Regions from separate parts of the Sodalis sp. RH16 genome, predicted to be linked through region 1. Evidence: predicted binding sites of a transcription regulator. Region 1 holds the regulator's gene; the other holds the start of a gene.
What was found. The regulator PurR, encoded in region 1, represses purine synthesis genes. The targets are predictions, from matches to a motif close to CANGCAAACGTTTGCNTG.
Positions count from the first base shown of each region.

Region 2: gltB (glutamate synthase large subunit) is a predicted target of PurR. The motif match lies at 6,784-6,801, and genes of this name have one in related genera.

Region 1 covers NZ_CP178737.1:4,752,485-4,767,968, forward strand. The annotation lists gene pykF (pyruvate kinase PykF) at 1-48, opposite strand, end outside; tRNA gene ACL2XJ_RS21630 (tRNA-Val) at 557-633, opposite strand; tRNA gene ACL2XJ_RS21635 (tRNA-Val) at 642-718, opposite strand; gene ACL2XJ_RS21640 (MATE family efflux transporter) at 885-2,258, opposite strand; gene ACL2XJ_RS21645 (riboflavin synthase subunit alpha) at 2,511-3,164, shown strand; gene cfa (cyclopropane fatty acyl phospholipid synthase) at 3,266-4,417, opposite strand; gene purR (HTH-type transcriptional repressor PurR) at 4,845-5,861, opposite strand; gene ACL2XJ_RS21660 (YnhF family membrane protein) at 6,061-6,150, shown strand; gene ACL2XJ_RS21665 (C40 family peptidase) at 6,176-7,072, opposite strand; gene ACL2XJ_RS21670 (hypothetical protein) at 7,154-7,333, opposite strand; gene ACL2XJ_RS21675 (Grx4 family monothiol glutaredoxin) at 7,465-7,812, shown strand; gene rnt (ribonuclease T) at 7,939-8,604, opposite strand; gene gloA (lactoylglutathione lyase) at 8,856-9,263, opposite strand; gene ACL2XJ_RS21690 (DUF1289 domain-containing protein) at 9,431-9,676, shown strand; gene slyA (transcriptional regulator SlyA) at 10,202-10,636, shown strand; gene ACL2XJ_RS21700 (glycine zipper 2TM domain-containing protein) at 10,782-11,249, opposite strand; gene anmK (anhydro-N-acetylmuramic acid kinase) at 11,577-12,680, shown strand; gene ACL2XJ_RS21710 (MliC family protein) at 12,724-13,050, shown strand; gene pdxH (pyridoxamine 5'-phosphate oxidase) at 13,109-13,759, shown strand; gene tyrS (tyrosine--tRNA ligase) at 13,826-15,100, shown strand; gene gstA (glutathione transferase GstA) at 15,150-15,484, opposite strand, start outside.
Region 2 covers NZ_CP178737.1:2,430,247-2,445,730, reverse strand. The annotation lists gene diaA (DnaA initiator-associating protein DiaA) at 16-606, shown strand; gene dolP (division/outer membrane stress-associated lipid-binding lipoprotein) at 616-1,191, shown strand; gene mtgA (monofunctional biosynthetic peptidoglycan transglycosylase) at 1,224-1,958, opposite strand; gene elbB (isoprenoid biosynthesis glyoxalase ElbB) at 1,955-2,614, opposite strand; gene arcB (aerobic respiration two-component sensor histidine kinase ArcB) at 2,852-5,185, opposite strand; gene ACL2XJ_RS11195 (TIGR01212 family radical SAM protein) at 5,288-6,226, opposite strand; gene gltB (glutamate synthase large subunit) at 6,919-11,379, shown strand; gene ACL2XJ_RS11185 (glutamate synthase small subunit) at 11,390-12,808, shown strand; gene sspB (ClpXP protease specificity-enhancing factor) at 12,855-13,355, opposite strand; gene sspA (stringent starvation protein SspA) at 13,361-14,002, opposite strand; gene rpsI (30S ribosomal protein S9) at 14,330-14,722, opposite strand; gene rplM (50S ribosomal protein L13) at 14,738-15,166, opposite strand.

The sequences.
Region 1 (15,484 bases):
GGATTCGGATTTCGGGCCTATGGTACAAACAATTTTTGTCTTTTTCATAACAATGGTATCTGCAAGTTGTGATGGATGATGAATCTGGTGTATCGCCGGTGAGTATCGACGATGAAAATATGCAGCTCGGCGAGCCTGTTCCCTACGTTCAAGGATAGGTGACAAAAGTGAGAAAGAGATGAAAAAAATGTAAACAAGTCGCCCGGTAAAGCGGGGGACGTTTAACAGGCAAGACTATTTTAATTAGTATGGGGCTAATCAATCGGCTGAAACCATTCAATTGAAATAACGTTTCGTATTATAGTTATTGAGGCGGCGGACACAAGATAAAAACAGCGCAAATAATGCTTTAGGCGTCAAAAAGCGACTTTTTTGGCATATACGCAAAATTTTGTTATCAACTATTGTACATATGTACTACGGAATTAACTCATGTCCAACCGTCCCATGTTACAAATATATTAAAGCATCGGCGCAAACGGCCTGATGATGGGGGTGAGATGGAAGTTTAAACGGAAAAAAGGGTTAAATCAGAAAAGAAAGGAAACAATGGATATGGTGCGTCCGAGTGGACTCGAACCACCGACCCCCACCATGTCAAGGTGGTGCTCTAACCAGCTGAGCTACGGACGCACTAAGGATGGTGCGTTCTAATGGACTCGAACCATCGACCCCCACCATGTCAAGGTGGTGCTCTAACCAACTGAGCTAAGAACGCATACCGGACAACACTGCCAGTCTGACAGCGGGACGAATATTAACGGGCATTATCAACCCTTGCAAGGGGAAAAACCGTTTTTTCCCCGCCAGGTCATCCAACTGCCGACGTAATGTGCAGGAAGCCGTTTTTTTGTCCACGCCGGGACGCGTTGCCGGCGATGGTTTCAGCGCGCCGCGCGGTGGAGAATCTGCAGCGGCGGCTGACGTTGCAGCCAGCGTATGCGCATTGACATCATGATTGCCGCCGAGGTCAGGCCGATAATAAAACCTATCCAGAAACCGCTGGGGCCCATAGCGGGGACCGCATAGTCCGTCAGCGCCAGAACATAGCCGCAGGGCAGGCCCAGCAGCCAGTAAGCGGTAAAAGTGATAAAAAATATCGACCGGGTGTCTTTGTAACCGCGCAGGATGCCGTTGCCAATGACCTGGATTGAGTCGGAAATCTGATAAAGCGCCGCCAGGGACATCAAATGCGATGCCATGCTCACTACCGCCGGGGTGGCATTATACCAGCTGGCGATATGCACCCGGAACCGGTAGGTGAGTATCGCCGTCACGCAGGCCAGCATCACACCGGCGGCCAGGCTGGTCCAGGCGGCGACCCGCGCTTCGTCCACCTTGTTTTCACCCAGGCGGAAACCCACGCGGATCGTGGCCGCCACCCCGATTGACAAGGGCAGTACGAACATCAGCGCGCTGAAGTTCAGGGCGATTTGATGACCGGCTACGGACACAATGCCCAGCGGCGTCACCAGCAGCGCCACCACGGCAAACAGCGTCACCTCGAAAAAGAGCGAGGATGCCACCGGCAATCCCAGCGAGCACAAACGCCGCAGGGTCGGCCAGTGCGGCAGCACGATAGCGACGGCGGTACGGAAATCCGCAAAGGTGCCGGCCCGGCGCACATACAGCCACATGACCCCAAACATAATCCAATACACCGACGCCGTGGCGATGCCACAGCCCACACCGCCCAGGGCCGGCATACCCAGCTTGCCGTAGATAAACACATAATTGATCGGAATATTAGCCGCCAGGCCGAGGAAACCGATGACCATGCCTGGCTTGGTTTTGGAAAGACCTTCGCATTGGCCGCGCAGCACCTGGAAAAACAGATACCCCGGCGCCCCCAGCAGCAGAAAATGCAGATAGGCGACGGCTTTTTGCGCCAGGGCGGGATCGACATGATGCATCCTGCCGATGACAAACCTGGAATGATACAAAAGGAACATAATCAGCAGCGAGACGGACAAGGCCAGCCAAAACCCTTGGCGCACTTGAAAGGCGATGCGATCGCGCCGGCCGGAACCGTTTAGTTGGGCAATGACCGGCGTCAGCGCCATGATAAGACCGTGGCCGAATAAAATAGCGGGCAGCCAGATGGAAGTACCGACGGCGACGGCGGCCATGTCGGTGGCGCTTACGGAGCCGGACATCACGGTATCCACCACGCCCATGGCGGTTTGAGCGATTTGCGCAAGGATCACCGGTAAGGCCAGCGACAATAATGTACGCGCTTCGAGGAAATACTTCTGCACGCAGGCACCTATGATGTTATGGATTAAAAATAATACAAGCTGCAGATAAATTAATGATTATGAGTGAATTTAAGCGGTAATTTATGCGGCGTTTCTGAGGCATAGTGTAATGGATTCCCTGCTTTATACCAGTGCAATAATGCACATTTTCCGTGCATAGCGTTTCGCCGCGGGAGGGTATTTGGTTTTCACCTGAAATTGGGGCAATATAATACCCATCTTTTTAAGGTGTCATTAAAAGAGGTCAAGGCCATGTTTACGGGTATTGTTCAGGGCACCGCGTCGGTGGTGGAAATTGATGAAAAAACCAACTTCCGCACGCATTACATTAAACTGCCGCCGGCGCTGCTGGACGGGCTTGAGACCGGGGCATCGGTGGCCCACAACGGCTGCTGCCTGACGGTGAGCGCCATCAAGGGAGATGTGGCGAGCTTCGACTTGATGAAAGAAACGCTGCGCATTACCAACCTCGGGGAATTACAGGTGGGAGATGAGGTGAACGTGGAGCGTGCCGCTACGTTCAACGCCGAGATTGGCGGCCATGTCATGTCCGGCCATATCATGTGCAGCGCGGAAATCGTTAAAATCGTCACCTCGGAAAACAACCGGCAGATTTGGTTTAAAATGCCGGACAAGGAGTTGATGAAATATGTGCTGTACAAAGGCTATATCGGTATCGACGGCATCAGCCTGACCATCGGAGAGGTTGCCGCGGATAAATTTTGCGTCCACTTGATTCCGGAAACCCTCACCAGGACAACACTCGGCAAGAAACGCCTGGGAAACCGGGTGAATATTGAAATCGATCCGCAAACCCAGGCGGTTGTGGACACCGTTGAACGGGTTTTGGCGCAGCGGGAGGCCGCACTGGCCGTCGCTGCCGGACACGAAGTTAACATGAGGTAAAACGCTGTATCCCGACTGTCGGGATAGGGACGCTTTATTGCCCGTCCAGGGCAATAAAGCGTTGGAGCGGAAAGTCCAAAAGAACGTACCGCAATGGACGCTTAGCGGGGCACACGAATCCCGCCTTCAACCCCTTGCGGGCTGAACAATACCTGCCACAAATGGATGTTACGGGCGCGAAAAGCGCCGGCGCAGGCATTCAGGTAGTAGCAGAACATCCGGAAGAATCGATCCGAGTAATTTCCCGATAACGTCGGCCAGGCGGCGAGAAAACGTTCATACCAGGCCATCAGCGTTTTGTCATAATCGGCACCGAAATTATGCCAGTCCTCCATAACAAAATGCTTCTCGCTGGCCCGCGCGATATGCTGCACGGAAGGGAGGCAGCCATTGGGGAAGATGTATTTGTCGATCCAGGGGTCCACGTTCATATCGGTCTGGTTGGATCCGATGGTATGGAGCAGGAAAAGGCCGTCGCGTTTCAGGTTGCGATCAATGACGTCGAAATAGGTGGCGTAGTTTTTCGGACCTACGTGCTCAAACATGCCCACCGAAACGATACGGTCGAATTGCACGTTGAGGTCGCGGTAATCCTGCAGCGAGATAGTGACGTCCAAACCTTCGCAGCGATCCTGCGCCAGTTTCTGCTGTTCAGCGGAGATAGTCACCCCCTGAACCGAAACACCGTAGTTCTTGGCCGCATAAGCGGCAAGCCCGCCCCAGCCGCAGCCCACATCCAGCAGCGTCATGCCCGGTCTTAACTGCAGCTTTTCGCAGATCATCCTGAGCTTGTCCTGCTGCGCTTCCTCCAGAGTGGTGGCCTTGTTCCAATAGCCGCACGAATACTGCATATAGGGATCCAGCATCAGGCTGAACAGGTCATTACCCAAGTCATAATGCTCTTTGCCGACAATCCAAGCCCGTTTTTTAGACTGAAGATTCATGAGCCGCGCGGCGGCAACGCGCATAACATCCTTGAAATGCCGGGGAAGCTTATTTTCCAAACCGGCTCTTAAAACGCGCTGAAAAAAGATATCCAGTCGCTCGCATTCCCACCAGCCGTCCATGTAACTTTCACCCAACCCCAATGACCCGTCCTCTAGCACGCGTTTAAAAAATTCCGGGTTCTTGACATGAATATCAAACGGCCTTGCGCCGTTGATCTTTACACCTGCCTCAGCAAGCATTTCATGGATGATTCGATACCAAGCATTATCATGAAAGCTCAGGTCTTCAACACACGAGGAACTCATAGCTTCTCCATCACCTTTCTTCTGTTATAACCCCGTCAGGAAAAGCGTAGCCGATACCTGCGGGCTTTTATAATCATCCACGGGTATCCGTGGTGTCGGATGTACCACAATAAACAGAGGAATATAAAAAACACCAATAGACTGTTTGTCAGACGGGCGCTTCATAAATAGGATGACGCCATGTAAAAACACGACATTCTTTTAAAGCAAAATTATTAGACAACTCGTTATATTTGTTAACGATATTGAGTATAAGCCTGCATTCCGGTTTAGACAATAGCTGACAGAATAATGTATTTCACAGATAAGTTAATGATTTCCTATCGAAACAATAACTCATCAGGCACATTCGGCGGTATGAAATATATTATTACATTCGGGAGCGAATCACCTTTGATAAGGGGCTCAGGAGGCCGTGCGCCGCCCTTCAGGAGCGAAACGGGCCGTCGGCCACCGAACGGCGTACAATCAGGGCGGGATGCACTTCGATAATCCTGGCGTTTTCCCGTTTGCTGGTGATACGGTCCAGCAGCATGGTCAGCGCGGCCTCGCCCAGCTCTTCTTTGGGTTGATGAATGGTAGTCAATGACGGGGTAAAAAAGCACGAATTGCGCACATTATCATAACCGATAATTGAGATGTCATCGGGAACCTTCATGCCCATTTCATCAATGGCGCACATTGCACCCATGGCCATGATATCACCGCCGCAAAATACCGCCGTGGGCCTTTGCGGCCTGGACAGAATGAGTTTCATGGCCTGATAGCCGGATTCCGGTTCGAAATCCCCCTGCACAATCCATTGATGGGGAATGGCGATGCCGGCTTCTTCCAGGGCCCGCAGGTAGCCGCGATGACGGCCGCCCCCGGTATTGCGCGCCAGTTGGCCGGGTATGGCGCCGATATCGCGATGCCCCCTGGAAATCAGATAGCGGGTCGCCATGTAACCCCCGGCGAAGGCATTGTCGATAATGGTATCGGTGAAATCCCGGCGAGCTTCGCCCCAATCCATGACCACCATGGGGATATGGCGATACTCTTCCAGCATATTCAGCAACGGTTCGGGATATTCGGCGCACATCACCAGCAACCCGTCCACCCGTTTTTGCGCCAGCATCGCCAGATAGGCGCCCTGTTTGTTCAGATCGTTATGGGAGTTGCACAGCACAAGGGTATATCCCCGCACAAAACAGTGGTGCTCAATCGACTCGATAATTTCCGCGAAGTAGGGCGCTTCGCTTGAGCTGGCCAGCAGGCCGATGGATTTTGTGCGGTTGATCTTAAGGCTGCGCGCCACGTCGCTGGGGGAATAGTGCAGCTGCCCGATGGCCTCCAAAACGGCGATCTTGGTCTCTTGCGCCACAAATCGCGTCTTATTGATGACATGTGACACCGTAGTGGTGGATACCCCGGCGCGTTTCGCCACGTCTTTAATGGTTGCCATGCGTGTAGAACTCCTGTACGCCGAAATAAATAAATCGCCAATTTTCCTTGATTCGGCACTAAAGTGAAAGCGATAAAGATAAATATGCTCGGGAGTTGCTGCCCGGCAAGCTTTTTTAATCGGGTTATGCGACACTGCTTACAACCTACGGGTGTAAAGATATCCCGTTCAGCGATAGGTGTAGTGATAAGGAGAAGTGATGAGCAGCGATTTCAAATTGTCATTAATGACCACGGTATTTTCCTTGCTGGTGATCATTGCGTTCAGCTTTACCGCGGTAATGAATTAAGGCGCCCAGGCGCCTTTTTTTCCTTTCAGCGAATGGTTTTCGGCGTCACGACCCGGCGGGCGCCGACATAGTGATCCGCCCAATAATCTTCATTCAGATAGCTGATGCGGATATCGCGGCCGGTGCGGGGGGATTCGATAAACCGTCCGTTGCCCAAATAAACGCCCACATGATCCGCCGCGCCGCGGTTGGTGATATGGAAGAAAACCAAATCGCCGCTTTCCAGATCGTCTTTCTTCACCGGCGCCGCATCGCGTAAATGAAACATTTCATTGGCGGTACGGGGCATATGAATCCGTACCACGTCCTTATAAGCATAATAGATCAGGCCGCTGCAATCGAACCCGGTATTGGGCGACATGCCGCCCCAGCGATAAGGCTTGCCCATCTGGGACATCAGCTTGTTCATCGCCGTCAATTTGGCATGCTGATAGCGTTTTTTGTGGCTATCGCTCATGATGATGGGTTGATCGTTGGCAATGAGATCGAGCGTGGCGCTTTCTTTCATCCGATGCCTGCCGTAACCCTTTTTGTAGCCTTTTTTCGGCGGGGTAAACTTGGCTATTTTTTTTGCGGGGGGCATTGGATGCAATTTTTTAACGTGGTTTTTTTCGACGGCCGGCTCTTTCGCTTTGGCGACGGGTATGGAATGTAATTTTTTATTGCTGCTTTTTTCAGCAACGAGCTCTTTTGGTTTGTCTGTGCTATGACGGGTGATTTTCTGCTCGGTCACCGGTTTGCTTTTTTTGGTTATCTTCAACACCTCTTTAAGAGGTTTTCGTTTGCGTCGGTCACCTGTTTTAGCCGTACTGGACTGTGATTTTCGCTGGTCGGCATTGATACCGGCATTGGGCGCGGCATGCGCCAAATTGAAAAATAACTGAGTAAAAAGCAACACAAAAAGCGTAAAGCATAAACGCATGATTAACGCTATCCTCTGTGGCCCCAAAGAGGGGGTTATAAATGCCTCAAAGGAATTTAAGCTATTTACCCCTACTTTGCATCATGAATTATCATCATATTGTGAATAAACGTGAACGACTGCATATTTGTTGCATTCATCGGCATAATTTGGCGCAAAATTCAACAGTTTTTCAATTGTTAAAAAAGAGTTTGGCAGCCATGCCCCGGCGCCGGGTAAAAGGCCGCCTTTGGTGTTATCCTTTATTAAGGTGCTGCGCATCTTTGTCCGTGCGGGCTATGGCGGGCAAAAAAACGTTTATCTATTTATACGGTAATCGTTAGAATAGTGATTCTGAGCATAATCCCGCCCAGAGCAGATAAGGCCAGCTTATGGCTTGAGGAAGCGAGACAATGACGACGATTGAAAAAATTCAGCAGCAAATTGCTGAAAACCCGATTCTTCTTTATATGAAGGGCTCTCCGAAATTGCCTGGTTGCGGTTTTTCCGCGCAAGCGGTACAGGCGCTTTCCGCCTGCGGCGAGCGTTTCGCTTATGTGGATGTCCTGCAGAATCCGGATATTCGGGCCGAACTGCCGAAATTCGCCAATTGGCCGACCTTCCCGCAATTATGGGTGGATGGTGAACTGATTGGCGGTTGCGATATCATTCTTGAAATGTACCAGCACGGCGAGCTACAGCCGCTTATCAAAGAAACCGCGGTGAAATACGGTTCTCAGGAAGATCAGCCGTCCAATTGAGTCAGTGAGGGCTTCTAGCCTGAGCGTTCAGAACAGAAAAAGCCAATCCTATCGCTGGGATTGGCTTTGATTTTATGGTCAAAACAAACATGCTCTCCCGCTGTTCGGCCATCTCCGTGATTTGATTTAATCAGTTTCGCCGCTGCTATCGTCGCCGAGCGGCGGTACCGGCCAACCCCCGAGACGCTTCCAGCGATTCACCAGTTCGCAAAACAGCTCGGCGGTCCGCTCGGTATCGTACAGCGCCGAATGGGCCTGGCGGCTGTCGAATTCAATTCCTCCGGCGGCGCAGGCTTTCGCCAATACGGTCTGCCCAAGCACCAGTCCGCTCAGCGCCGCGGTGTCGAAGGTGGCAAAAGGATGAAACGGATTGCGTTTGAGATTGGCGCGTTCCGCCGCCGCCATCAGGAAACCATGATCAAAACCTGCGTTATGGGCCACGATTACCGCACGGTTGCAGCCTTGATCCTTTATGCCTTTGCGCACCATCTTGAAGATTTCATGCAGCGCATCGTATTCGCTTACCGCACCGCGTAAAGGATTGGACGGATCGATGCCGTTAAACGCCAGCGCCTCCGGCTGTAACAGCGATCCGGGGAAAGGTTCGACATGAAAGTGCAACGTTTGGTCCGGCACGAGCCAGCCTTCTACATCCATGTTCAATGTCACGGCGGCAATTTCGAGCAAGGCGTCGGTAGCGGCGTTAAAGCCTGCGGATTCTACATCAATGACAACCGGATAAAAGCCGCGGAAACGGCCGCGAAGGGAATTTACATCGTCTATTTCAGCCATGCCTGTTCTTACTATTTAGAAATACAGCCCGCATTATGGCAAATTTTGTTCCGGTATGCATGGCGAATCCATTTTCATTGGCTGCCCGCAATGGAATAGTGCGGTGATTAAACGGAAAATGGGAAGATAATCCTGAAAAGGGACCCCTGTCTTGGGTCCCGTCCGTTACGATGTAACTTTAAGCATTCGCGGATTTATGATGTGCGGCGCATTACCGACCGCCACCGCCGTGCCCGGCCGTGGCCAATATGTCAGTGCCCGAGGCCCAGGCCGGCGTGACGCTGCTCGATCAATTCTATTTTATAACCGTCGGGATCTTCGATAAAGGCGATGATGGTCGTGCCGCCTTTCACCGGTCCGGCTTCACGGGTAACCGTGCCCCCGGCCTGGCGGATGCGTTCGCAGGTAGCGGCGACATTATCTACGCCCAGGGCGATATGGCCATAGGCGCTGCCGAGATCGTAGCTGTCGACTCCCCAGTTATAGGTTAATTCAATAACTGCGCCTTCGGTTTCTTCGGTATAGCCGACAAACGCCAGCGTGTATTTATATTCAGTGTTCTCACTGGTGCGCAATAGGCGCATTTCGAGTATTTTAGTATAGAAATCAATAGATCTTTGTAAGTTTCCAACTCGTAGCATGGTATGTAGCAGGCGCATAATATCCTCTTGGGATCATGACGGGGTAATGTCCGCCGCAGAAAAGGTAGTCGCCAGTATAGACCGTGGGACGGCGGTTTTACAGTATGTCGGACGGGCGGGCGAGGGCAATAAATCTTGCCAGTTGGGTAAATAACGTCTTCAATGAAAGTAAATAAGGAGGGCCTGTGCCGGAACAGCTTGAGTTTTTCACCATACCCAGTCCCTGTCGCGGTATCTGCCAGTCGGACGCCCGCGGCTACTGCATTGGCTGTTTCCGTTCCCGGCAAGAGCGCTTTGACTGGATGGGGATGAATGACAACCAGAAAAAGGAGGTACTGCGTTTATGCCGCCTGCGTTATTTGCGCCTGGCGCGGGCCGCTAAAACGGCGGAGTCTCTTGGGGACGCCCCGGATCAACCCAGCCTGTTTTGACGCTGAGGTGAGTATAGATGAGGTATTAGTGGTACTGATTAATATTATTTTACGAACTAATTAGTAGCTACTTATATATTAAAATTACATTATTACCCTGAATACATGAAATATTGATATTTGTTATGTCTTCATTTAACTTAAATTAACAATAAATCACGCTGAATGACAATAATAGTGTTACAGTTATGAATAATCCGCTTGGCATATGATCTGCCTCAATATGAAAGGGTTAAGGTAGTCGCAAAGAGGAACGGATTATTGAACGTTTCCAGAGATTACCCTAGACCAGGTGGGAAAATGCGAAGGAAGGAGAGTGAATTCATCCGATTCACCGGATGTTTCGAAAACATATGCGCTCTTCGGTAACATCCATTTTATCAAAGGAATAACATGCATATTACATCCATCTCAACTTAAGTTTCACCATATTTATATATATATTTGTATTTTGCCATTCCACCCATTAGAATGGATGGGAATCCAGGGAACAAGCTTAATCAGCTTAATTATAAGGAGAGAGAATTGGAATCGCCATTAGGATCTGATTTGGCGCGACTTGTTCGTGTTTGGCGCGCACTGATTGACCATCGCTTAAAACCTTTAGAGCTTACACAAACGCATTGGATCACGCTGCATAATATTTGCCAATTGCCCCCTGAGCAGTCGCAAATTCAATTGGCAAAAGCCATCGGCATCGAGCAGCCCTCCTTGGTCCGGACGCTTGATCAGCTCGAAGAGAAGAAACTCATCACCAGGCATACCTGCGCCAATGACAGGCGGGCGAAACGTATAAAATTGACGGAGTCCGCCGAGCCAATCATCAAAGAAGTTAATCATGTTATAAATAGTACCAGAGATGAAATCCTGGCGGGTATCTCAGAACAAGAAATTCAATTTCTGAGTAATATGATCGCCAGGCTAGAGAAGAATATCCTGGAACTTTATAATAAATCCTGATCAGTTTGGGTGTGTTGCATATGTTCCATATAAAAAACCGGCATATTTTGCCGGTTCTTTATATAGACAGATGTGAATGATGTCGTACCATTGATTTTCACCCACCGCCTTAACAGTAGGGGAGAAATCACGACATGCCGCTGTGTCAGCGGGGCGAAACGGTCACGCCGCGTCCGTTGCCGGCCATGGCGACGCGTTGGCCCACGCTGAAGCGGGTCGGCCCCTGTTTTTGTACGACGATGATGGTTCTGCCGTCGTCTTCGCGAATGGTCAGCTCCACACCCTGGGTACGGTTCATGGCGCTGCCGACGTTCTGTCCGGCGACGCCGCCCACTACCGCGCCGGCGGCGGTAGCGACACCTCTGCCGGCGCCGCCGCCGATGGTATTGCCCACCAAACCACCCAATACCGCACCGCCGATGGTGCCGATAATGTTTGAATCTTCCCCACCCTGGATCTGCACCGGACGGACCCCAACCAGGGTACCGTAAGTCACGCTTTGAACTTCTTTGGCTTCGGAGGCAGAATAGACATCACCGGATAAGCCGTTGTTATTGGCACATCCTGCCAATGTCAAACCAGCCAGGGTGACCACGAGCAAACGTTTCATCATTGAAAACTCCTATTGTACGACGTTCGTCCAAGGCAAACCCAGACGGAACTCATGCTAATATAGCTGCGCTGATGGGTGATGCTACATCAGACAAGGCTAGTTTAGTTACTGTAGTTGATAATATTGAAAAAATCATAAACTGCGAATAAACGGACGCCAATTTGTGACTTTCGCAATGATTTTACGGCTAACCTTTTTCTTATTTCGTCATGATTTTGTAACAAGTTTAATTATTTGCCTGCTTTTGATGGTCTCATTCGGTAAAAATGTTAACGTTATTACAGTATGATAACCAAAACCCTCTTTATAAGGAACAAGGCCGGCTCAATGAAAACAGGTCGCTATGTGGGAGTCATGTCAGGAACCAGCCTCGACGGCATCGATGTGGTGCTCGCCGCCATAGATGAGCATACCGTCGCGCAGCAGGCCAGTTACACGCATCCGATTCCGCTGGACATCAAACAGCAGATACTCTCCATGTGCCAGGGGCAGGCGGTGACTTTATCCCAATTAGGGGAATTGGACACCCGGTTGGGCAGGTTGTTCGGCGAGGCGGTGATAAAAATGTTGCGCAACGCGGGGGTCAATGGGAGAGAGGTCACCGCCATCGGCTGTCACGGCCAGACGGTATGGCATCAGCCCGGCGGCGATTTTCCCTGCACCCTGCAAATCGGCGATAACAACCTGGTTGCCGCCATGACCGGGATTACCACCGTGGGAGATTTTCGCCGCCGCGATATGGCCTACGGCGGACAGGGGGCGCCGTTGGTGCCGGGTTTCCATCACGCTCTGCTGGCCCATCCCACGGAACGGCGCATGGTGCTCAATATCGGCGGTATCGCCAATTTATCGCTGTTGCTGCCGGGTCAGCCGATTCGCGGTTACGATACCGGCCCGGGCAATATGCTGATGGACGCCTGGATTTGGCGCCAGAAAGGTAAGCCTTATGACCTGGACGCGATCTGGGCCGCAGGCGGAAAAATTCATTCGGAGCTGTTGCGCCGGATGCTGGCCGACCGCTACTTTTCCCTGCCGGCGCCGAAAAGCACCGGACGGGAACACTTTAACCTGGGCTGGTTGAACCAGCAACTGAGCCAGTTTATGCCGATACCGCCGAGGGATGTTCAGGCGACCCTGGCTGAGCTCACCGCCCGGAGTATCTCCCAGCAGGTCATGTTATCCGGCGGCTGCGAGCATTTGCTGGTTTGCGGCGGCGGCGCCCGCAATCCGCTGGTGATGGCCAGGCTGTCGGCGCTGCTGCCGGGAATTGAGGTAAGTCCTACTGACAAATACGGCGTCAGCGGCGACGATATGGAGGCCTTGGCATTCGCCTGGCTTGCCTGCCGCACGCTGTCGGGTTTGCCGGGGAACTTGCCTTCGGTGACCGGCGCCAGCCGGGAAACCTTGCTCGGAGCGATTTATCCGGTCTGAACAGGGACATCGTTTATCCACATGTTCAACCGGGAGCAAAATAATGAAAAGAGCGATTTTCTGCCTGACCGTGCTAAGCGTGCTCGCCACCGGCGCCTGTTCCCGTCTGCACCGCGGCCCCGACGTGCAGGCGCTTCATTATCAATGCGGCACCACGCCGTTGACGGTACGGCAAAATAACCGGCTGTCGCAGGTCAGCCTGATACTTGACGGCAAACAGTTAACCTTGCCGCAGGTGGCTTCCGCTTCGGGCGTTCGCTACGATAACGGCCACTATGGCTTCTGGTCGAAAGGGAATCGGGCATTTATCGAGCGCGATGGACGCGTCATCATTGATGACTGCATCCTGAACGGGGAGAGCGGTAAATGATTGAGATTTTTAACCACGCGGCGCACAATAAAGCCACGGTTTCACGCTATATACCATTATGACTGAACAGAAAATTGATATCGCCGACCTGCGTCGGGAATATACCCGCGGCGGCTTGCGGCGGGCGGATTTAACGGCGGAACCGATGGATTTGTTCGAGCTTTGGCTCAGGCAGGTCTGCGAGGCGCAGCTCGCCGATCCCACCGCCATGTGCGTGGCGACCGTGGACGAGACCGGACAACCCTATCAGCGCATGGTTCTGCTCAAGCACTTCGACGCCGCCGGCATGGTATTCTATACCAACCTGGGCAGTCGCAAGGCAACGCAGCTGGCGCACAACAACCGCATCAGCCTCCATTTTCCCTGGCATAGCCTGGAGCGCCAGGTTATGGTGCTGGGTCGCGCGGAACGCTTGTCGGTGTTTGAGGTCTTGAAATATTTTCACAGCCGGCCCAAGGACAGCCAAATCGGCGCCTGGGTCTCGCAACAGTCCAGCCGCATCTCCACCCGCGGGGTGCTGGAGAGCAAATTCCTCGAGCTGAAACAGAAATTCCAGCAGGGCGAAGTGCCGCTGCCCAGTTTTTGGGGCGGTTATCGCGTGGTTATCGATACCATGGAGTTTTGGCAGGGAGGTGAACACCGGCTGCACGATCGGTTTATCTACCAGCGCCAGGACGCGGGCTGGAGCATCGACCGCCTGGCCCCTTAATCCCTTTCTTCATTATGCTATTCGCAGCACTTTATCACTCAATTTGTATATTACGGAGTTTTTTTGATGGCAAGCAGCAACCTGATACAACAATTGCAAGAGCGGGGCTTGATAGCCCAGGTAACGGATGAGGCCGCGCTTTCCGAGCGGCTGGCTCAGGGGCCGCTCTCGTTGTATTGCGGTTTCGACCCGACCGCCGACAGCTTGCATTTGGGACATTTGGTGCCGCTGCTGTGTTTAAAGCGTTTCCAATTGGCCGGACACCGTCCGGTGGCGCTGGTGGGCGGGGCTACCGGCTTGATTGGCGATCCCAGCTTCAAGGCCGTTGAGCGCAAATTGAATACCGCCGAAACGGTGCAGGAGTGGGTGGATAAAATCCGCCGGCAGGTATCGCCGTTCCTGGATTTTGACTGCGGCGAGAACAGCGCGGTAGCGGCAAATAACTACGACTGGTTCGGTAGCATGAATGTCCTGACCTTCCTGCGGGACATCGGCAAGCATTTTTCCGTCAACCAAATGATCAATAAAGAAGCGGTGAAGCAGCGCCTCAACCGCGACGATGTGGGAATTTCCTTTACCGAGTTTTCCTACAACTTGCTGCAGGGCTATGATTTTGCCTGTTTGAACAAGCAATATGGCGTTGAGCTGCAGATCGGCGGGTCCGATCAGTGGGGGAATATCACTTCCGGCATCGATTTGACGCGGCGCATGCATCAAAAAACGGTGTACGGTTTGACCGTGCCGCTCATCACCAAAGCCGACGGCACCAAGTTCGGTAAAACGGAAGGCGGCGCGGTATGGCTGGACCCGCTGAAAACCAGTCCCTACAAGTTTTACCAGTTTTGGATCAACACCGCCGACGCCGACGTTTACCGGTTTTTAAAATTCTTCACCTTTATGCCCATTGAAGAGATCAATGCCCTGGAAGCGGAAGATAGCAACAGCGGGACCGCACCCAGGGCGCAATATGTGCTGGCGGAGCAAGTGACGCGCCTGGTGCACGGAGACGCGGGGCTGGCGGCGGCGGTGCGTATTACCCAGAGCCTGTTTTCCGGCTCATTGCAGGATCTTACCGCCAACGACCTGCAACAGCTGGCCCAGGACGGTATGCCGGTGATTACGCTGCAAAACGGCGCGGATCTGCAACAGGCGCTGGTGGATGCGCAACTGGTGCCATCCCGCGGTCAGGCCCGTTCGCTGATCTCTTCCAACGCTATTGCCGTGAACGGTGAAAAACAGTCCTCGGCGGAGTATGTCTTTACGGACGCCGACCGCCTGTTTGAGCGTTATACCCTGTTGCGGCGCGGCAAGAAAAATTACTGTTTGATCAGTTGGAATTAAACGTATCGGCAGGGGACCGAAACCGGCCCCTGCGATGTTGTCGCTGGTGTTAATCAACCGCCTGGGATTCCGCCCGTTCGGCATGCAGCGCCGCAACCACGGACGGGCGAAGTTTTATCCGCTGGTAAAAATGCCCCACCGTCGGGGTGGCGTAGAGATCAAATCCCAACCGGTCGGCCCAGGTCAGCATGGTGAACAGATAGGCATCCGCTACGCTGAACCTGCTGCCGAGCAAATAATCCTGACCGGCCATTTCCCGGTCGAGATAGAGCAATTTACTCTCCATTTGCTGGTGTACCTGCTCTTTGTAGTCCGGCGGCAGGTGGGTATCGAATAACGGGCTCAGGCCTTTATGCAGCTCGCTGGCGACATAATTGAGCCATT
Region 2 (15,484 bases), 2.3 Mb from region 1:
TTAGGTTCAATGACTGTGCTGGAAAGAATAAAAGGCTGTTTCACCGAAAGTATACAAACCCAAATCGCGGCGGCGGAGGCCTTGCCCGACGCGATTTCACGCGCCGCCACCGCCCTGGTGCACGCGCTGCTCAACGGCAACAAGATTTTATGCTGCGGCAACGGCACCTCCGCCGCCAACGCTCAGCATTTCGCCGCCAGCATGATCAATCGCTACGAAACCGAGCGGCCGAGTCTGCCCGCGGTCGCCCTGAACGCGGACAGCGTGGTGCTTACCGCCATCGCCAACGATCGCCTGCAACAGGAAGTCTATGCCAAGCAGGTGCGCGCCCTCGGCCAGGCCGGCGATATTCTGCTGGCTATCTCCACGCGCGGCAACAGCCGTGATATTGTGAAAGCGGTGGAAGCCGCGGTGACCCGGGATATGACCATTATTGCCCTGACGGGATACGACGGCGGCGAACTGGCCGGATTGCTCGGTCCCCAGGACGTTGAAATCCGAATTCCCTCCCACCGCAGCGCGCGCATACAGGAAATGCACATGCTGACGGTGAATTGTTTATGTGATTTGATCGATAATTCATTGTTTCCTCACCAGGACGATTAAGGAGCTCAAATGAAGGTGCATTACCCATTTGTACTGCTGTTCACCGCCCTGCTGCTTCAGGGATGCGTCGGTGCTGTCGTGGTCGGCAGCGCCGCGGTGGCGACCAAATCCGCCACCGACCCGCGCACCGTAGGCACCCAGGTCGATGACGGCACGCTGGAAGCGCGCGTGGGCAACGCCTTGGCTAAAGATCAGCAGATCAAGAAAGAAGCCCGCATCGTGGCAACCGCCTATCAAGGCAAAGTCTTGTTAACCGGTCAGGCGCCCACCACCGAACTGGCCAACCGCGCCAAACAAATCGCCATCGGCGTCGATGGCGCCTCCGAGGTGTATAACGAAATTCGCCAGGGCCAGCCGGTAAGCATGGGACGTGCTTCCATGGACACCTGGATTACCACCAAAATCCGTTCGCAGCTGCTGGCCAGCGACTCGGTGAAATCATCCAACGTGAAGGTCACGACGGAAAACGGCGAGGTGTTTTTACTGGGGCTGGTGACCAATAAAGAGGCCCAGTCGGCGGCGGAAATCGCCAGCCGGGTCAGCGGCGTACAGCATGTCACTACCGCCTTTACCATTCTGAAATAACATCATGCCCCCCGCCGCCGCGGCGGGGCCGGCTAACGAAGATGGTTTTCCCGCAAGAATTGTTCCCCGCCCATTTGGCGCATCTGCCGCAATATCCACTGCTGGCGCATCTGCACATAGCGCGAGGGCGCTTCGGCGCGAAAATGCAGCGGATTGGGTAATACCGCCGCGAGCAGCGCAGCCTCCGATGGGGTCAGGCGTGCGGCGGGCTTATGAAAATAGCGTTGCGACGCGGCCTCGACGCCAAAGGTGCCGCGACCGAATTCCGCAACGTTTAAATAGACCGTCAAAATACGCCGTTTGGTCCAGACCGTTTCCATCGCCAGGGTTAAACCGGCCTCCAGCCCTTTTCTGAAGTAGCTGCGTCCGTCCCACAGCAGCAGATTTTTCGCCGTTTGCTGCGACAGGGTGGAGGCGCCGCGGATGCGTTGGCTGCGCTCATTGTGGGCGGCGGCGGCCTGTATGGCTTCAATGTCAAATCCCCAGTGCCAGGGGAATTTTTGATCTTCCGCCGCAATCACCGCCAACGCCATGGACGGGGCGATGTCATCCATCGCCACCCAGCGGGAGTGGGCCACATAACCGCCGTCGCCGCGCAGCCAGGCCCCCAGCTGGCGCTCCGCCATTACCGCCGAGAAAGGCACCGGCACAAAGGAGAAGAGCAGAATGGCGGCCACCCAGAGGGCAAGAATGGCCCCGCAGCCAATCAGCAGCCACCGCGCGCTTCGGCGAAATAGTCCGGATTTTCCGCCGGACCGAAACCTCATTCGCACAATGCCAATACCCGGGATACCAGTTTATCGATACCTTTAGCCAGATCGGCGAGGGAGGTGGCCAGCATATAGCCCGGGGTGGTGACCACTTTGTTTGCGGCATCCAGCACGATATCGTCCACCGGGCAGATAACATGGGTCGCGCCCATATCATCGATCATCTCCGCCGTATCGCTGTCGGTGCCGATGGTCAACCGCAGAGGTTCGGGGGTGTCGATGAGTTTCGGCAATAACGCCGGGGCGATGCAAATAAAACCAATTGCTTTATTTTGCTTATGTATTTGACGGGTCAGCTGTCGTAAATCGGCATCGACTTCTCCCTCGATTCCCCTTAAGGCAATATCGCTGAGGTTGCGTACGGCACCAAAACCGCCGGGCACAATCAGGGCATCGAGCTTATCCGCATCCGCCTCGGAAAGGGGGTGGATTTTACCCCTGGCCAGGCGCGCGGACTCCACCAGCATGTTGCGTTTCTCCGTCATTTCTTCACCGGAAAGATGATTAATCACAATAGGTTGCATCTTATCCGGCGCAAAACATATTACTTCGGCGCCCGCCCGTTCGAGAGCCAGCAGCGTCAGTACCGTTTCATGTATTTCGCTGCCGTCATACACACCACAGCCGCTTAAAACGAGGCCCACACGTTTCATAGAAATCTCTCTTCTGTCATGGCGGTCAAAATCTTATTTCTATTGACAAAGTCTATTCTACATCCCAAATTTTAATGGTTCTTGTAACATTATCTCGTTCTTTTGCTATGTTGTTTACTAACGCTTAATGAATTTTAGTGACTTGCCAACCAAGAACGCCCGATAACTCTGCACAGTGGCGAGAATCAGTTTCCCTGGTGTTGGCGCTATATTCGCGCACCCCGGCTTACGTCGGGGTCATTTTTTTGCCTTCCCAGCCCAAGCCTTAAGCGTCAGCACATCGTTCGGCCATTCCCGGTGCAAATCATCGACCCAGCCCTGCACGTTATCCCACCATCCGGGCATATCCGGCGACTGAATCTGTTGCGCCAGGCGCTGTAGACGCACCAAGCCGATTGAACCGGCGGCGCCCTTGATTTTGTGGCCTTCCTCGGCAATGGCGCGCTGATCCCGGGCGGCCATGGTGCCGTCAAGAGCCGCCAGATACTCCGGCATCATCTTCTCGAACATCTCCAGGCTTTGGCTGATGAGCGACGGCCCCACCAGATCCAGATACTGTTCCAGCATGGCGATATCCAGAACGGCCTGCTGCTCTTGCTCCGCCGCCGAGTCATCATCATCGTCATCGGCGGCTTTATCCGGCTGGTCCCAGAATTTTTTTATCATGGCGGTGAGGGCCGATACCGACAGCGGCTTGCTCAGCACATCGTCCATACCGGCGTCCAGATACTCTTTCTTATCTTTGAGCACATTGGCGGTCAGGGCGATTAACGGCGGCAAATGCCGATCGCTGTAACGCTTACGCAGCTGGCGCGAGATATCCAGGCCGGTCATGTCCGGCAACTGGATATCCAGCAACACCAGGTCGTATTCGTCCGGATCAAACATGGTCAACGCATCGTGGCCGTTCATGGCGACATCCACGCTGCTGCCCAGCTTCTCCAGCACCGAGCGGGCCACCACCACATTGAGTTCGATATCTTCCACCAGCAAGACGTTGAGCGCCGGCAAAGGCAGTTCTTCCTCTTCATTTCCCTCGTCGGGAACGACCTCAGACGCGACGATGGATAGGCTGAAACAGGCCCCCTCGCCCCGGCGGCTCTTCACCTGGATATCGCCGCCCATGGCCTGCGCCAGGCGTTTCGATACCGCCAGGCCGATACCGGTGCCGGTGGCCGGTTTGCCCCCTTGCTGATCCTTGACCTGGTAATACATGGCAAAAATCTTATCCTGCTCTTCTTCAGGGATGCCAATGCCGGAATCCTGTACGTCGAAACAGAGCAGATCCGGCTCTTCCCGGTGGATGCGGATGGTGATTTTTCCCTGCTGGGTGAATTTCACCGCATTGCCGATGAGATTCCAGAGGATTTGCCGCAACCGGGTACCGTCGGCGACGATATTGCGCGGCAGCGGCTCCTGGGCGTCCATCACCAGCTTCAGCCCTTTGGGCTGTACCAGCAGACCGGAGAGGTTCTCCAAATCCACCAGGAAGGCGGTGAAGTCCAGCGGCTGGTTATCCAGCTGGACGTGGCGGCGCTCCAGTTTGTCCATTTCGATAATATCGTTGAAAATATTTCCCAGGGTAATGGCGCTGACGTGCACGGTTTTAAGGTAATTGAGCTGTTCTTTGTTGAGGTCGGTATCCAGCAGAATACGGCTTAACCCTACAATGCCGTTAAGGGGCGTACGCAGCTCGTGGCTGATGGTAGAGATGAAGGTGGTCTTCTCCCTGCTGGCGTTCTCCAGCGCGTCCTGGTAGCGCTTACGCTCGGTTATATCGCGGCCAAAACCCATTAGCCCATGCCGTTTGCCCACGCGATCGTAAAACGGCACCTTGCGCAGCTCGAAGCAGGCCCGGCGCCCGTCAGGATAGACCAGCCACTGTTCATAGGTCAGCGAGACGTTATGGCGGAAGACCTTTTCGTCGGTCTCAATGACTTTATCGGCAATTTCCGGTCCGTAAACGTCCTTGGGCGTCAGGCCTATCAACTGCTTCTCGCTTTTACCCACCAGCAGCTCCATTGCCCGGTTGCAGCCGGAGAATTCTTTATTTTCATTGCGGTAATACACCAGGTCGGGAGAGGCGTCCAAAAAAGAACGCAGCAGGGAGGATTGCTGTTCAAGCTCGATTTGCGCCTGTTCACGGCGCGCCATTTCTTCGGTCAGCTTGTTCAGCGCGCCCTGGCGGGCGTCTTCGGCTTTTTCGCGATCGGCGATTTCCTGGTTCAGTTGCGCGATATTTTCCTGCAACTGCTGATTAAGCAGTAAATCGCGGTTGCGCATCTCTTCGAGCTTATCCACCAGTCGGGCCAGCCGCTGGCGCGACTCCTCAAGCTGTTCCACCACCACCGAAAGGAAATATACCGCCCAGGGCGTTATCAGCAGGCCGAAAAAGATTGATCGCACCACGTCGATGCTTTCCACTTCCCCGCGCAATAGCATGGTGACGGCCATTTGCACAATCATCGCCAGCACCACCAGCGCCGACGCCAGCAGGAGCGAGAACCGCACCAGCCCTAATTTCACCATCAGATCGACGTAATATTGCGCCAGCAGGCGGATTTGCTTCATAGCGGTTTCCTTAAGTAGCATTAGGGTCAATGATACCTCAAAAAACAGTTTTTTAGCGAAATCCGCGGCTTGAGGTTGCCTGATAGGAAAGAACCTCGCAGTTTATGATAAGCGCGGCTTCATCCCTTGATAGGGTGTGCCGAGGGCGGCGCCCTGGGGACCGTTGGCCAACAGGTCCTGATAGATGGCATTCATGCCGGTGAACGTGTTTTCGCACCATAACGGTGCAAGCAGCGTCGGACGGCGGGCGCTGGCGCTGATGCGGTGAAACAGCACCTCAGGCGGTGTGCGACGGATCAATTCGCCGGCCAGGGCAGTGTAGTGTTCCAGCGTCAACACCGGTAACCGTCCCGCCCGCCAGGCGGCCGCCATGGTGCTGCCCTCCACCACCAGCAGCGGGTGCAGTTTCAGGCCGTCTACCCCGGCGGCCAATACCTTTTCCAGCGTATCCCGGTTGTGGGTGATGTCTTCTCCCGGCAAACCTATGATCAAATGGGCGCACACTTGCAGTCCCCGCTGGCGGGCCAGGACGGCGGTGCGCTGGTAGCAGGCGAAATCATGACCGCGATTGATCCGGTGCAGAGTTTTATCCTGTGCGCTTTGCAACCCCAGCTCCAGCCAGACTTCATACCCCTGCTGCCGGTATTCCGCTAGTAAATCCAGCACCGCCGGCGGGACGCAGTCGGGACGGGTGCCGATACAAATACCGACGATATCCGCCTGTTCCAAGGCCTGCCGGTAGAGCCGATCGAGTTCGCGCACTTCTGCATAAGTACTGGTATAGGCCTGGAAATAGGCCAGGTAGCGTTTTGCCCGATCGATACGGCCTGTCTGTTCGGCGAACTGCTCGGCCACGCTCAGGAATTGCCGATTTTCATCGGCAAACGAGGCAACATTGCAAAAAGTACAGCCGCCCCGGCCCAGGGTCCCGTCACGGTTGGGACAGCTAAACCCGCCATGCAGCGAGAGTTTATAGACCTTCTGTCCATAACGGCGCAAAAGATCCCCGCCAAACATATTGACTACTTGCGGCAACTGCATATTCTTTACATCCGGTTCGGGTATGGCCGTTAATGCTAGCGGAATTTTCATCTTTGCATGATGATATCGATCAAAGCCCCTTGCAGCCGCCGCCAAAAAAGCATAATTATGCAATATTAATGAGAAATAAATCATACCTGCTATGATTAATATTTCTTATTCGAGCCAGGTGGCTTATTCAAATAGTCACTAATTTGTAAAAACAGAGACATAATGGGAAAAAACACTCCATATCAGCATATCCTGCTATTAAAGCTGTCCGCCCTAGCATGGTGCAGAGATTCAATGGCTGCACTATAGTGCGACAGCGCATGATTGGCAGGGGATGATTTGCAGGGATAATGGTTATTAAATAGCTATTAAGTTATTTTTAATCATATGGTTAATCGTTTTTTGGCTCTAACCGGGACGGTCGCCGGGCATATTTGACCTGCGTGGTGTTTCTCGTTAATTTGGAAGACCGTCGGAAGAATTCCGGCGGGGCTGACGACGCGTCATAATTATGCAGTTAATGAGATTCCTTCTTAAAGCAAGTCGTTTATCATGAGTAAGACCGCCACGATAAGGTTTTCGCGGAGCGGGCCAGCGGTAAAACAGCGTGTTGACGCGTTTGATCCGCTGCCGCTCGATATCGATACGCCTGTTCGCAGTAGGTTGTAAGAGTCACCTGGAGCCTGGGGAGGTCCATGAATATGTTGTACGATGAATCCCAAGTAAAAGACAACTGCGGCTTCGGCCTGATTGCCCATATCGAAGGCGAGCCCAGCCATAAAGTGGTGCGTACTGCAATTCATGCGCTGGCCCGTATGCAGCATCGCGGCGCGATCCTGGCCGACGGCAAGACCGGCGACGGCTGCGGCTTGCTGTTGCAAAAGCCGGATCGGTTCTACCGCATGGTGGCGCAAGAGCGCGGCTGGCGTTTGGCCAAGAACTATGCGGTGGGCATGATTTTCCTCAGCCAGGATGAAGAGGAAGCCCGCGCCAGCCGGAAGATAATGGAAGAGGAACTGCAAAACGAAACGCTGTCCATCATCGGCTGGCGCGAGGTTCCCATCAATCCGGACGTGCTGGGTGATATCGCCCTCTCCTCCCTACCCCGCATCGAGCAGATTTTCGTCAACGCCCCGGCCGGCTGGCGCCCGCGCGATATGGAACGCCGTCTGTATGTGGCGCGCCGCCGCGTGGAAAAACGGGTGGTTGACGACAGCTTTTATGTTTGCAGCCTCTCGAACCTGGTGACCATTTATAAAGGCCTGTGCATGCCGGCGGATTTGCCGCGCTTTTACCTGGACCTGGCGGATCTGCGGCTGGAATCGGCCATTTGCCTGTTCCATCAGCGCTTCTCCACCAATACCGTGCCGCGCTGGCCGCTGGCCCAGCCTTTCCGTTATCTGGCCCACAACGGCGAGATCAATACCATCACCGGCAACCGTCAGTGGGCGCGGGCCCGTGCGTATAAGCTGAAAACCCCCCTGATTCCGGATTTGCAGGACGCCGCGCCGTTCGTCAATGAAACCGGTTCGGACTCCAGCTCGCTGGACAATATGCTGGAACTGTTCCTCAGCGGCGGCATGGACCTGATTCGCGCCATGCGCCTGCTGGTGCCGCCGGCCTGGCAGAACAATCCGAACATGGATCCGGAGCTGCGCGCCTTTTTCGATTTCAACTCCATGCATATGGAACCCTGGGACGGACCGGCCGGCCTGGTGATGTCCGACGGCCGTTTCGCCGCCTGCAACCTGGATCGCAACGGCCTGCGTCCGGCGCGCTATGTCATCACTACCGACAAATTGATCACCTGCGCGTCCGAAGTAGGGATCTGGGACTACCAGCCGGATGAAGTGGTGGAAAAGGGCCGCGTCGGACCCGGCGAACTGATGGTTATCGATACCCGCAACGGGCGCATCCTCCATTCGGCTGAAACCGATGACGATTTGAAAAGCCGCCATCCCTATAAAGAGTGGATGGAAAAGAATGTCCGTCGCCTGACGCCGTTTGAAGAGCTCGCCGACGACCAGGTAGGCCATCGCGAACTGGACGACAGCCGGCTGGCCAGTTATCAAAAACAGTTCGGCTACTCTAATGAAGAGCTGGATTCCATTTTGCGCGTGCTCGGGGAGAACGGCCAGGAAGCCACCGGCTCCATGGGGGACGATACGCCGTTCGCCGTGCTGTCCAGCAGGCCGAGGGTGATTTACGATTACTTCCGCCAGCAATTTGCCCAGGTAACCAACCCGCCTATCGACTCCCTGCGGGAAGCCCACGTCATGTCCCTGGCCACCTGTATCGGCCGGGAGATGAACGTATTCTGCGAAGCGGAAGGACAGGCGTTCCGGCTGGCCTTCAAATCGCCGATCCTGCTCTATTCCGACTTTACCCAGCTCACCACCCAGGAAGAGAGCCACTATCGCGCCGACAAGCTGGATATTACCTACGATCCGACGCAGCGGAATATGCAGCAGACCCTGCTGGCGATGTGCGACGAGGCGGAAGAGAAAGTGCGCCAGGGGACGGTACTGCTGGTGCTAAGCGACCGGCTGATTTCCCCGACCCGGCTGCCGGTGCCCGCGCCAATGGCGGTGGGCGCCATACACACCCGCCTGGTGGAAAAAAACCTGCGCTGCGACGCCAATCTGATCGTTGAAACCGCCAGCACCCGCGATCCGCATCATTTCGCGGTGCTCATTGGCTTCGGCGCCACCGCCATTTACCCGTATCTGGCTTATGAAACCCTGGCGGCCCTGATCGACAACGGCACCATCGAAAAAGATTACCGTACCGTGATGCTGAACTATCGCAACGGCATCAATAAGGGCCTGTACAAGATCATGTCCAAAATGGGCATTTCCACCGTGGCCTCGTACCGCTGCTCCAAACTGTTCGAGGCGGTGGGTCTGCATCGCGACGTGACCGATTTGTGTTTCCAGGGCGTGGTAAGCCGTATCGGCGGCGCCGACTTCAGCGATTTCGAACAGGATTTGCTGAATCTGTCCAAACGCGCCTGGCTTAAGCGCAAGCCGCTGGATCAAGGCGGTCTGCTGAAATATGTCCACGGCGGTGAATATCACACCTATAACCCAGACGTGGTTAAAACGTTGCAAAAAGCGGTGCAAAGCGGCCTGTACAGTGATTATCAGCAGTATGCCAAACTGGTGAACGAGCGTCCGGTGGCCGTGCTGCGCGATCTGCTGGCCATCAAACCCAACGGCCAGGCGGTTACCCTGGATCAGGTGGAACCGGCGGAAAATCTGTTTAAACGGTTCGATACCGCTGCCATGTCCATCGGGGCGCTGAGCCCTGAAGCCCACGAATCTCTGGCGCAGGCCATGAACGGGCTGGGTGGTTTTTCCAACTCCGGCGAGGGTGGCGAAGACCCGGCCCGCTACGGCACCAATAAGGTGTCGCGGATCAAGCAGGTGGCGTCGGGCCGTTTCGGCGTGACGCCGGCCTATCTGGCCAGTGCCGACGTTATCCAGATCAAGGTGGCGCAGGGCGCCAAGCCCGGTGAGGGCGGCCAGTTGCCTGGAGATAAGGTCACGCCGTATATAGCCCGCTTGCGCTACTCGGTGCCCGGCGTCACGCTGATTTCGCCGCCGCCCCATCACGATATCTACTCCATCGAAGACCTGGCGCAGCTGATTTTCGATCTGAAGCAGGTGAATCCAAAGGCCCTGGTATCGGTCAAACTGGTTTCCGAACCCGGCGTCGGCACCATCGCCACCGGCGTGGCGAAGGCCTATGCGGATTTGATCACCATTGCCGGCTACGACGGCGGCACCGGCGCCAGCCCGCTCTCCTCGGTAAAATATGCCGGCTGTCCGTGGGAACTGGGACTGGTGGAAACACAGCAGGCCCTGGTGGCAAACGGCCTGCGCCACAAAATCCGTTTGCAGGTGGACGGCGGGTTAAAGACCGGCCAGGATATTATCAAGGCGGCGATTCTCGGCGCGGAAAGCTTTGGCTTCGGTACCGGCCCTATGGTGGCGCTGGGCTGTAAATATCTGCGCATCTGCCATCTGAACAATTGCGCCACCGGCGTGGCGACCCAGGACGAAAAACTGCGGCGCGATCATTACCGCGGTCTGCCGGAGCTGGTAACCAACTACTTCCATTTCATTGCGCAGGAAACCCGGGAAATGATGGCGGAACTAGGGGTGACCCGGCTGGTGGATCTCATTGGCCGCACCGATTTGCTGCTTGAGCTGGACGGTATTTCCGCCCGGCAGCATAAGCTGGACTTGTCGCCGCTGCTGCAAACCGCGCAGCCGCATCCCGGCAAGGCGCTCTATTGCACCGAAGGCAGCAATCCGCCGTTTGACAAAGGCCTAATGAATAAAACTCTGCTGGAGCAGGCCATGCCCCATGTGGAAGCCCGGCAGAGCAAAACCTTCTATTACGACATACATAATACCGATCGTTCGGTGGGCGCTACGCTGTCCGGCGCCATCGCCGCGCTGCATGGCGATCAGGGCATGTCCGCCGATCCCATCAAGGCGCATTTTACCGGCACCGCCGGCCAGAGCTTCGGCGTTTGGAATGCCGGCGGCGTGGAGTTGACCCTCACCGGCGATGCCAACGACTATGTGGGTAAAGGCATGGCCGGCGGCAGCATCGTCATCCGCCCGCCGGTGGGTTCGGCGTTTCGCAGCCACGAAGCGACGATTATCGGCAACACCTGCCTGTACGGCGCCACCGGCGGCAAGCTGTTCGCCGCCGGACGGGCCGGAGAACGCTTTGCCGTGCGTAATTCCGGTGCGATTACCGTGGTGGAGGGCATTGGCGACAACGGCTGTGAATATATGACCGGCGGCATTGTGTGTGTGCTGGGCCGCACCGGCGTCAATTTCGGCGCCGGCATGACCGGCGGATTCGCTTATGTGCTTGATGAGACGGGAGAGTTCCGTAAACGCGTCAATCCCGAACTGGTGGAAGTGCTGGATGTCGATCAGTTGGCTATCCATGAAGAGCATCTGCGCGGCCTGATTACCGAACATGTGCACTTGACCGGTTCGCACCGCGGGGAAGAGATCCTGGCGGATTGGCCGGCCTGGGCCTCCAGGTTTACCCTGGTAAAACCGAAATCAAGTGATGTGAAAGCATTGCTGGGTCACCGTAGCCGTTCCGCAGCGGAACTACGCGTACAAGCGCAGTAAGAGGTTAATAATGAGTCAAAATGTTTATCAATTTATCGACTTGCAGCGTGTGGATCCGCCGAAAAAGCCGCTGAAGATCCGAAAAATTGAGTTTGTGGAAATCTACGAACCCTTCTCCGATTCGCAGACCAAGGCGCAGGCGGATCGGTGCATTTCCTGCGGCAATCCCTATTGCGAATGGAAATGCCCGGTGCATAACTATATTCCGAACTGGCTGAAGCTGGCCAACGAAGGGCGGATTATCGAGGCGGCGGAGCTGTCGCATCAGACCAACAGCCTGCCGGAAGTATGCGGACGCGTGTGTCCCCAGGATCGTTTGTGCGAAGGATCCTGTACGCTGAATGACGAATTCGGCGCCGTCACCATCGGCAATATCGAGCGTTATATCAACGATAAAGCCATCGAGATGGGCTGGAAACCCAGCGTCGGCGATGTGGTTTCCACCGGCAAGCGAGTGGCGATTATCGGCGCCGGCCCCGCCGGGCTGGCCTGTGCCGATGTGCTGATCCGTAACGGTGTGCAGGCTGTGGTATTTGATCGTCATCCGGAAATCGGCGGCTTGCTGACTTTCGGCATTCCGTCGTTCAAGCTGGAAAAAGATGTCATGATCAAGCGGCGGGAAATTTTCAGCGAGATGGGCATCGAATTTCGTCTGAATACCGAGGTCGGCAAAGATATTATGTTAAGCGACCTGTTGGGTGAATTCGACGCGGTATTCCTTGGCGTCGGCACCTATCAATCCATGCGCGGCGGCCTGGATAATGAAGATGCCCCCGGCGTGGTGGACGCGCTGCCGTTCCTGATAGCCAATACCAAACGGCTGATGGGGTTTGAAAATGCCCCCGCCGCGCCTTATGTCTCCATGGAAGGCAAGCGTGTGGTGGTATTGGGCGGCGGCGACACCGCCATGGACTGTGTGCGTACCGCTATCCGCCAGGGCGCATCCAGCGTGATCTGCGCTTACCGTCGCGATGAGGCCAATATGCCCGGCTCTCGCCGCGAGGTGAAGAACTCCCGCGAGGAAGGGGTTGAATTTATGTTCAATCTACAGCCGGTGAGTATTGAAATCGACGGCGCCGGACAGGTGTGCGGCGTCAAGATGGTGCGTACCGAAATGGGCGAACCCGATGCCCACGGTCGGCGCCGTGCGGAAATCATCGCCGGGTCGGAGCATGTGCTGGCAGCGGATACGGTGGTGCTGGCGTTTGGTTTCCGTCCGCACGCCATGTCCTGGCTGGCTGATTTTAGCGTGGAGCTCGACGGACAGGGGCGGATTATCGCGCCGGAAAACAGCGAGGCCGCCTTCCAGACCAGTAATCCGAAAATCTTTGCCGGCGGCGATGCGGTACGGGGTTCCGACCTGGTGGTCACGGCAATTGCCGAAGGCCGCAAAGCTGCCGACGGCATCATGAATTATCTTGAGGTCTGATTCTGGATGTCCCGCCCGACTGGGCGGGAATACCTGCGAAAAGGGCTTATTTAACCACGCGTAACGATGGACGGCCGCCGCGGGGCGGCGTTGGCGGTTCATCATCGTCCGGACGGGTATCATCCTGGCTATCGGGGCGATCGCCGTCAATAATGGACATGACCGTCTCCGAACCTTTATCAGGGGCTGATGCGCCCGCTTCCGCGCTGTATTGTTCATAACCGACTTCCGGCTCAAACATGGTGCCGGCGCCGTTTTCACGGGCGTAGATCGCCAGTACCGCCGCCATGGGCACGCTGACCTGGCGCGGTATACCGCCGAAGCGAGCGTTGAAGCTCACCACATCGTTGGTCATTTCAAGGGAAGCCACCGCGCGCGGCGCGATATTCAGCACGATTTGACCGTCACGGGCAAATTCCATCGGCACCGAAACGCCGTCAACGGTAACATCCACCACCACGTGCGGCGTCAGCTCATTATCCAGCAGCCAATCATAAAATGCCCGCAGCAGATAAGGGCGACGAGGAGAAAGTTGAGAGACTTCCATACCAGCTAACCCCGGGTCTGCAGGCGCATTTCGCGCTCGGCTTCGGTGAGGGAGGCCAGAAAGGCGTCGCGTTCGAATACTCGCGTCATATAGCCTTTCAACTCTTTGGCGCCGGCACCCGCCAGTTCGATACCCATTTGCGGCAAACGCCACAGCAGAGGTGCCAGATAGCAATCCACCAGGCTGAACTCTTCGCTCATGAAATAGGGTGCCTCGTTGAAGACAGGGGCCACCGCCAGCAGTTCTTCGCGCAATTGACGACGTGCGCTTTCCGCTTCCTGGGCGTTGCCCTGTTCGATTTTACGCATCAGGGAGTACCAATCGCTTTCAATGCGATGCATCATTAAACGGCTGGTGCCGCGGGCCACCGGATAAACGGGCATCAAGGGCGGATGGGGAAAACGTTCATCCAGGTATTCCATAATGATGCGCGATTCATACAGGGTCAACTCGCGATCGACCAAAGTCGGTACGGTGCGGTAAGGGTTGAGGTCAATCAGGTCCTGGGGCAGATTATCCATCTCTACCTGCTCGATTTCGACACTGACACCTTTTTCCGCCAGTACGATCCGTACTTGATGGCTAAAAATGTCGGTCGGGCCGGAAAACAGCGTCATCACCGAACGTTTGTTGGCAGCGACAGCCATGAAAACCTCCAAGTTTATCTAGAAAATACCGCGAATAGCCATACAACCCGGCTACTATCCTGAATTGTTTCACCGTTACCCATCGTTACTTTACCGGCATGGCCGCAACCAACCCTGGTTGCATCAGTATGAAAAAACGCCGGCCAAGTAAAAACAGGCATAAAAGTGTGGAACAGTTTACCAGATTTTTGCATGTTTAGGGGGATGGCGAGGGCAATTCATGTTGAATAAATGGACGCAATCAGAGATTTGACGGTAAATCAACGTTTGAAAAATAATAAAGCCCGAACAATGTCGGGCTTCGGTGGCCGTGAAAACAGCCGGAAATTAACGCTTGGAGAACTGCGGACGGCGACGTGCTTTACGCAGGCCGACTTTCTTACGTTCAACTTTACGGGCGTCTCGGGTGACGAAACCGGCTTTGCGCAACTCGCCGCGCAGCGATTCATCATATTCCATCAGCGCACGGGTGATACCGTGACGGATAGCCCCGGCCTGACCGGAAATACCACCACCGGAAACGGTGATGAAGAGATCGAACTTCTCAACCATGTCGACCAGTTCCAACGGCTGGCGAACTACCATGCGGGCAGTTTCACGACCGAAGTATTGATCCAGGCTACGCTGGTTGATAACGATGTTGCCGCGACCCGGTTTAATGAAAACCCGTGCGGAAGAGCTTTTGCGGCGACCAGTGCCGTAATATTGATTTTCAGCCATTGCCTATAATCCCGATTAAATGTCCAGAACTTGCGGTTGCTGAGCCGCGTGGTTGTGCGTGGTACCCGCGTAAACTTTCAGTTTACGGTACATTGCACGACCCAGCGGGCCTTTTGGCAGCATGCCTTTAACCGCGATTTCAATCACACGCTCAGGATGGCGGGCAATCATCTCTTCAAAGGTCGTTTCTTTGATACCGCCGATGAAACCGGTATGGTGATAATAAATCTTGTCGGTACGCTTTTTGCCGGTGACGGCAATTTTTTCGGCGTTCAACACGATAATGTAATCACCGGTATCAACATGCGGCGTATATTCCGGTTTATGCTTCCCGCGCAGGCGACTGGCCAGTTCGGTGGCAAGACGACCCAGGGTTTTTCCGCTGGCGTCGACAACATACCAGTCGCGTTTGACGGTTTCTGGTTTTGCTGTAAATGTTTTCATTAAAAGCTTACCCAATTGAAGTTACACGTTGGTGAACACCCAAACGTTAAGAGTTATGAGGCTCACACGGCTATCTAGTCCAGCAAACCCACCCCTTCGAGTAGCCGTTGCTGGCGCGATCGAAGTTTTCGGGAAAAAAACTTCTTGTAACGTGGGGTCGCAAGATTATAGAGAAGTCAGCGGCAAAGGTCGACTACTATTTGCGCCGAGCGGCGCGGCGCCCTTTAATACGCTCGCCGCACGACCGGTGATCGCGGGCCTACCGCGCTGTGGGGCGCTCTGTCGGGCAGGAAAACCATGCCCGATTCGGCCCCATCA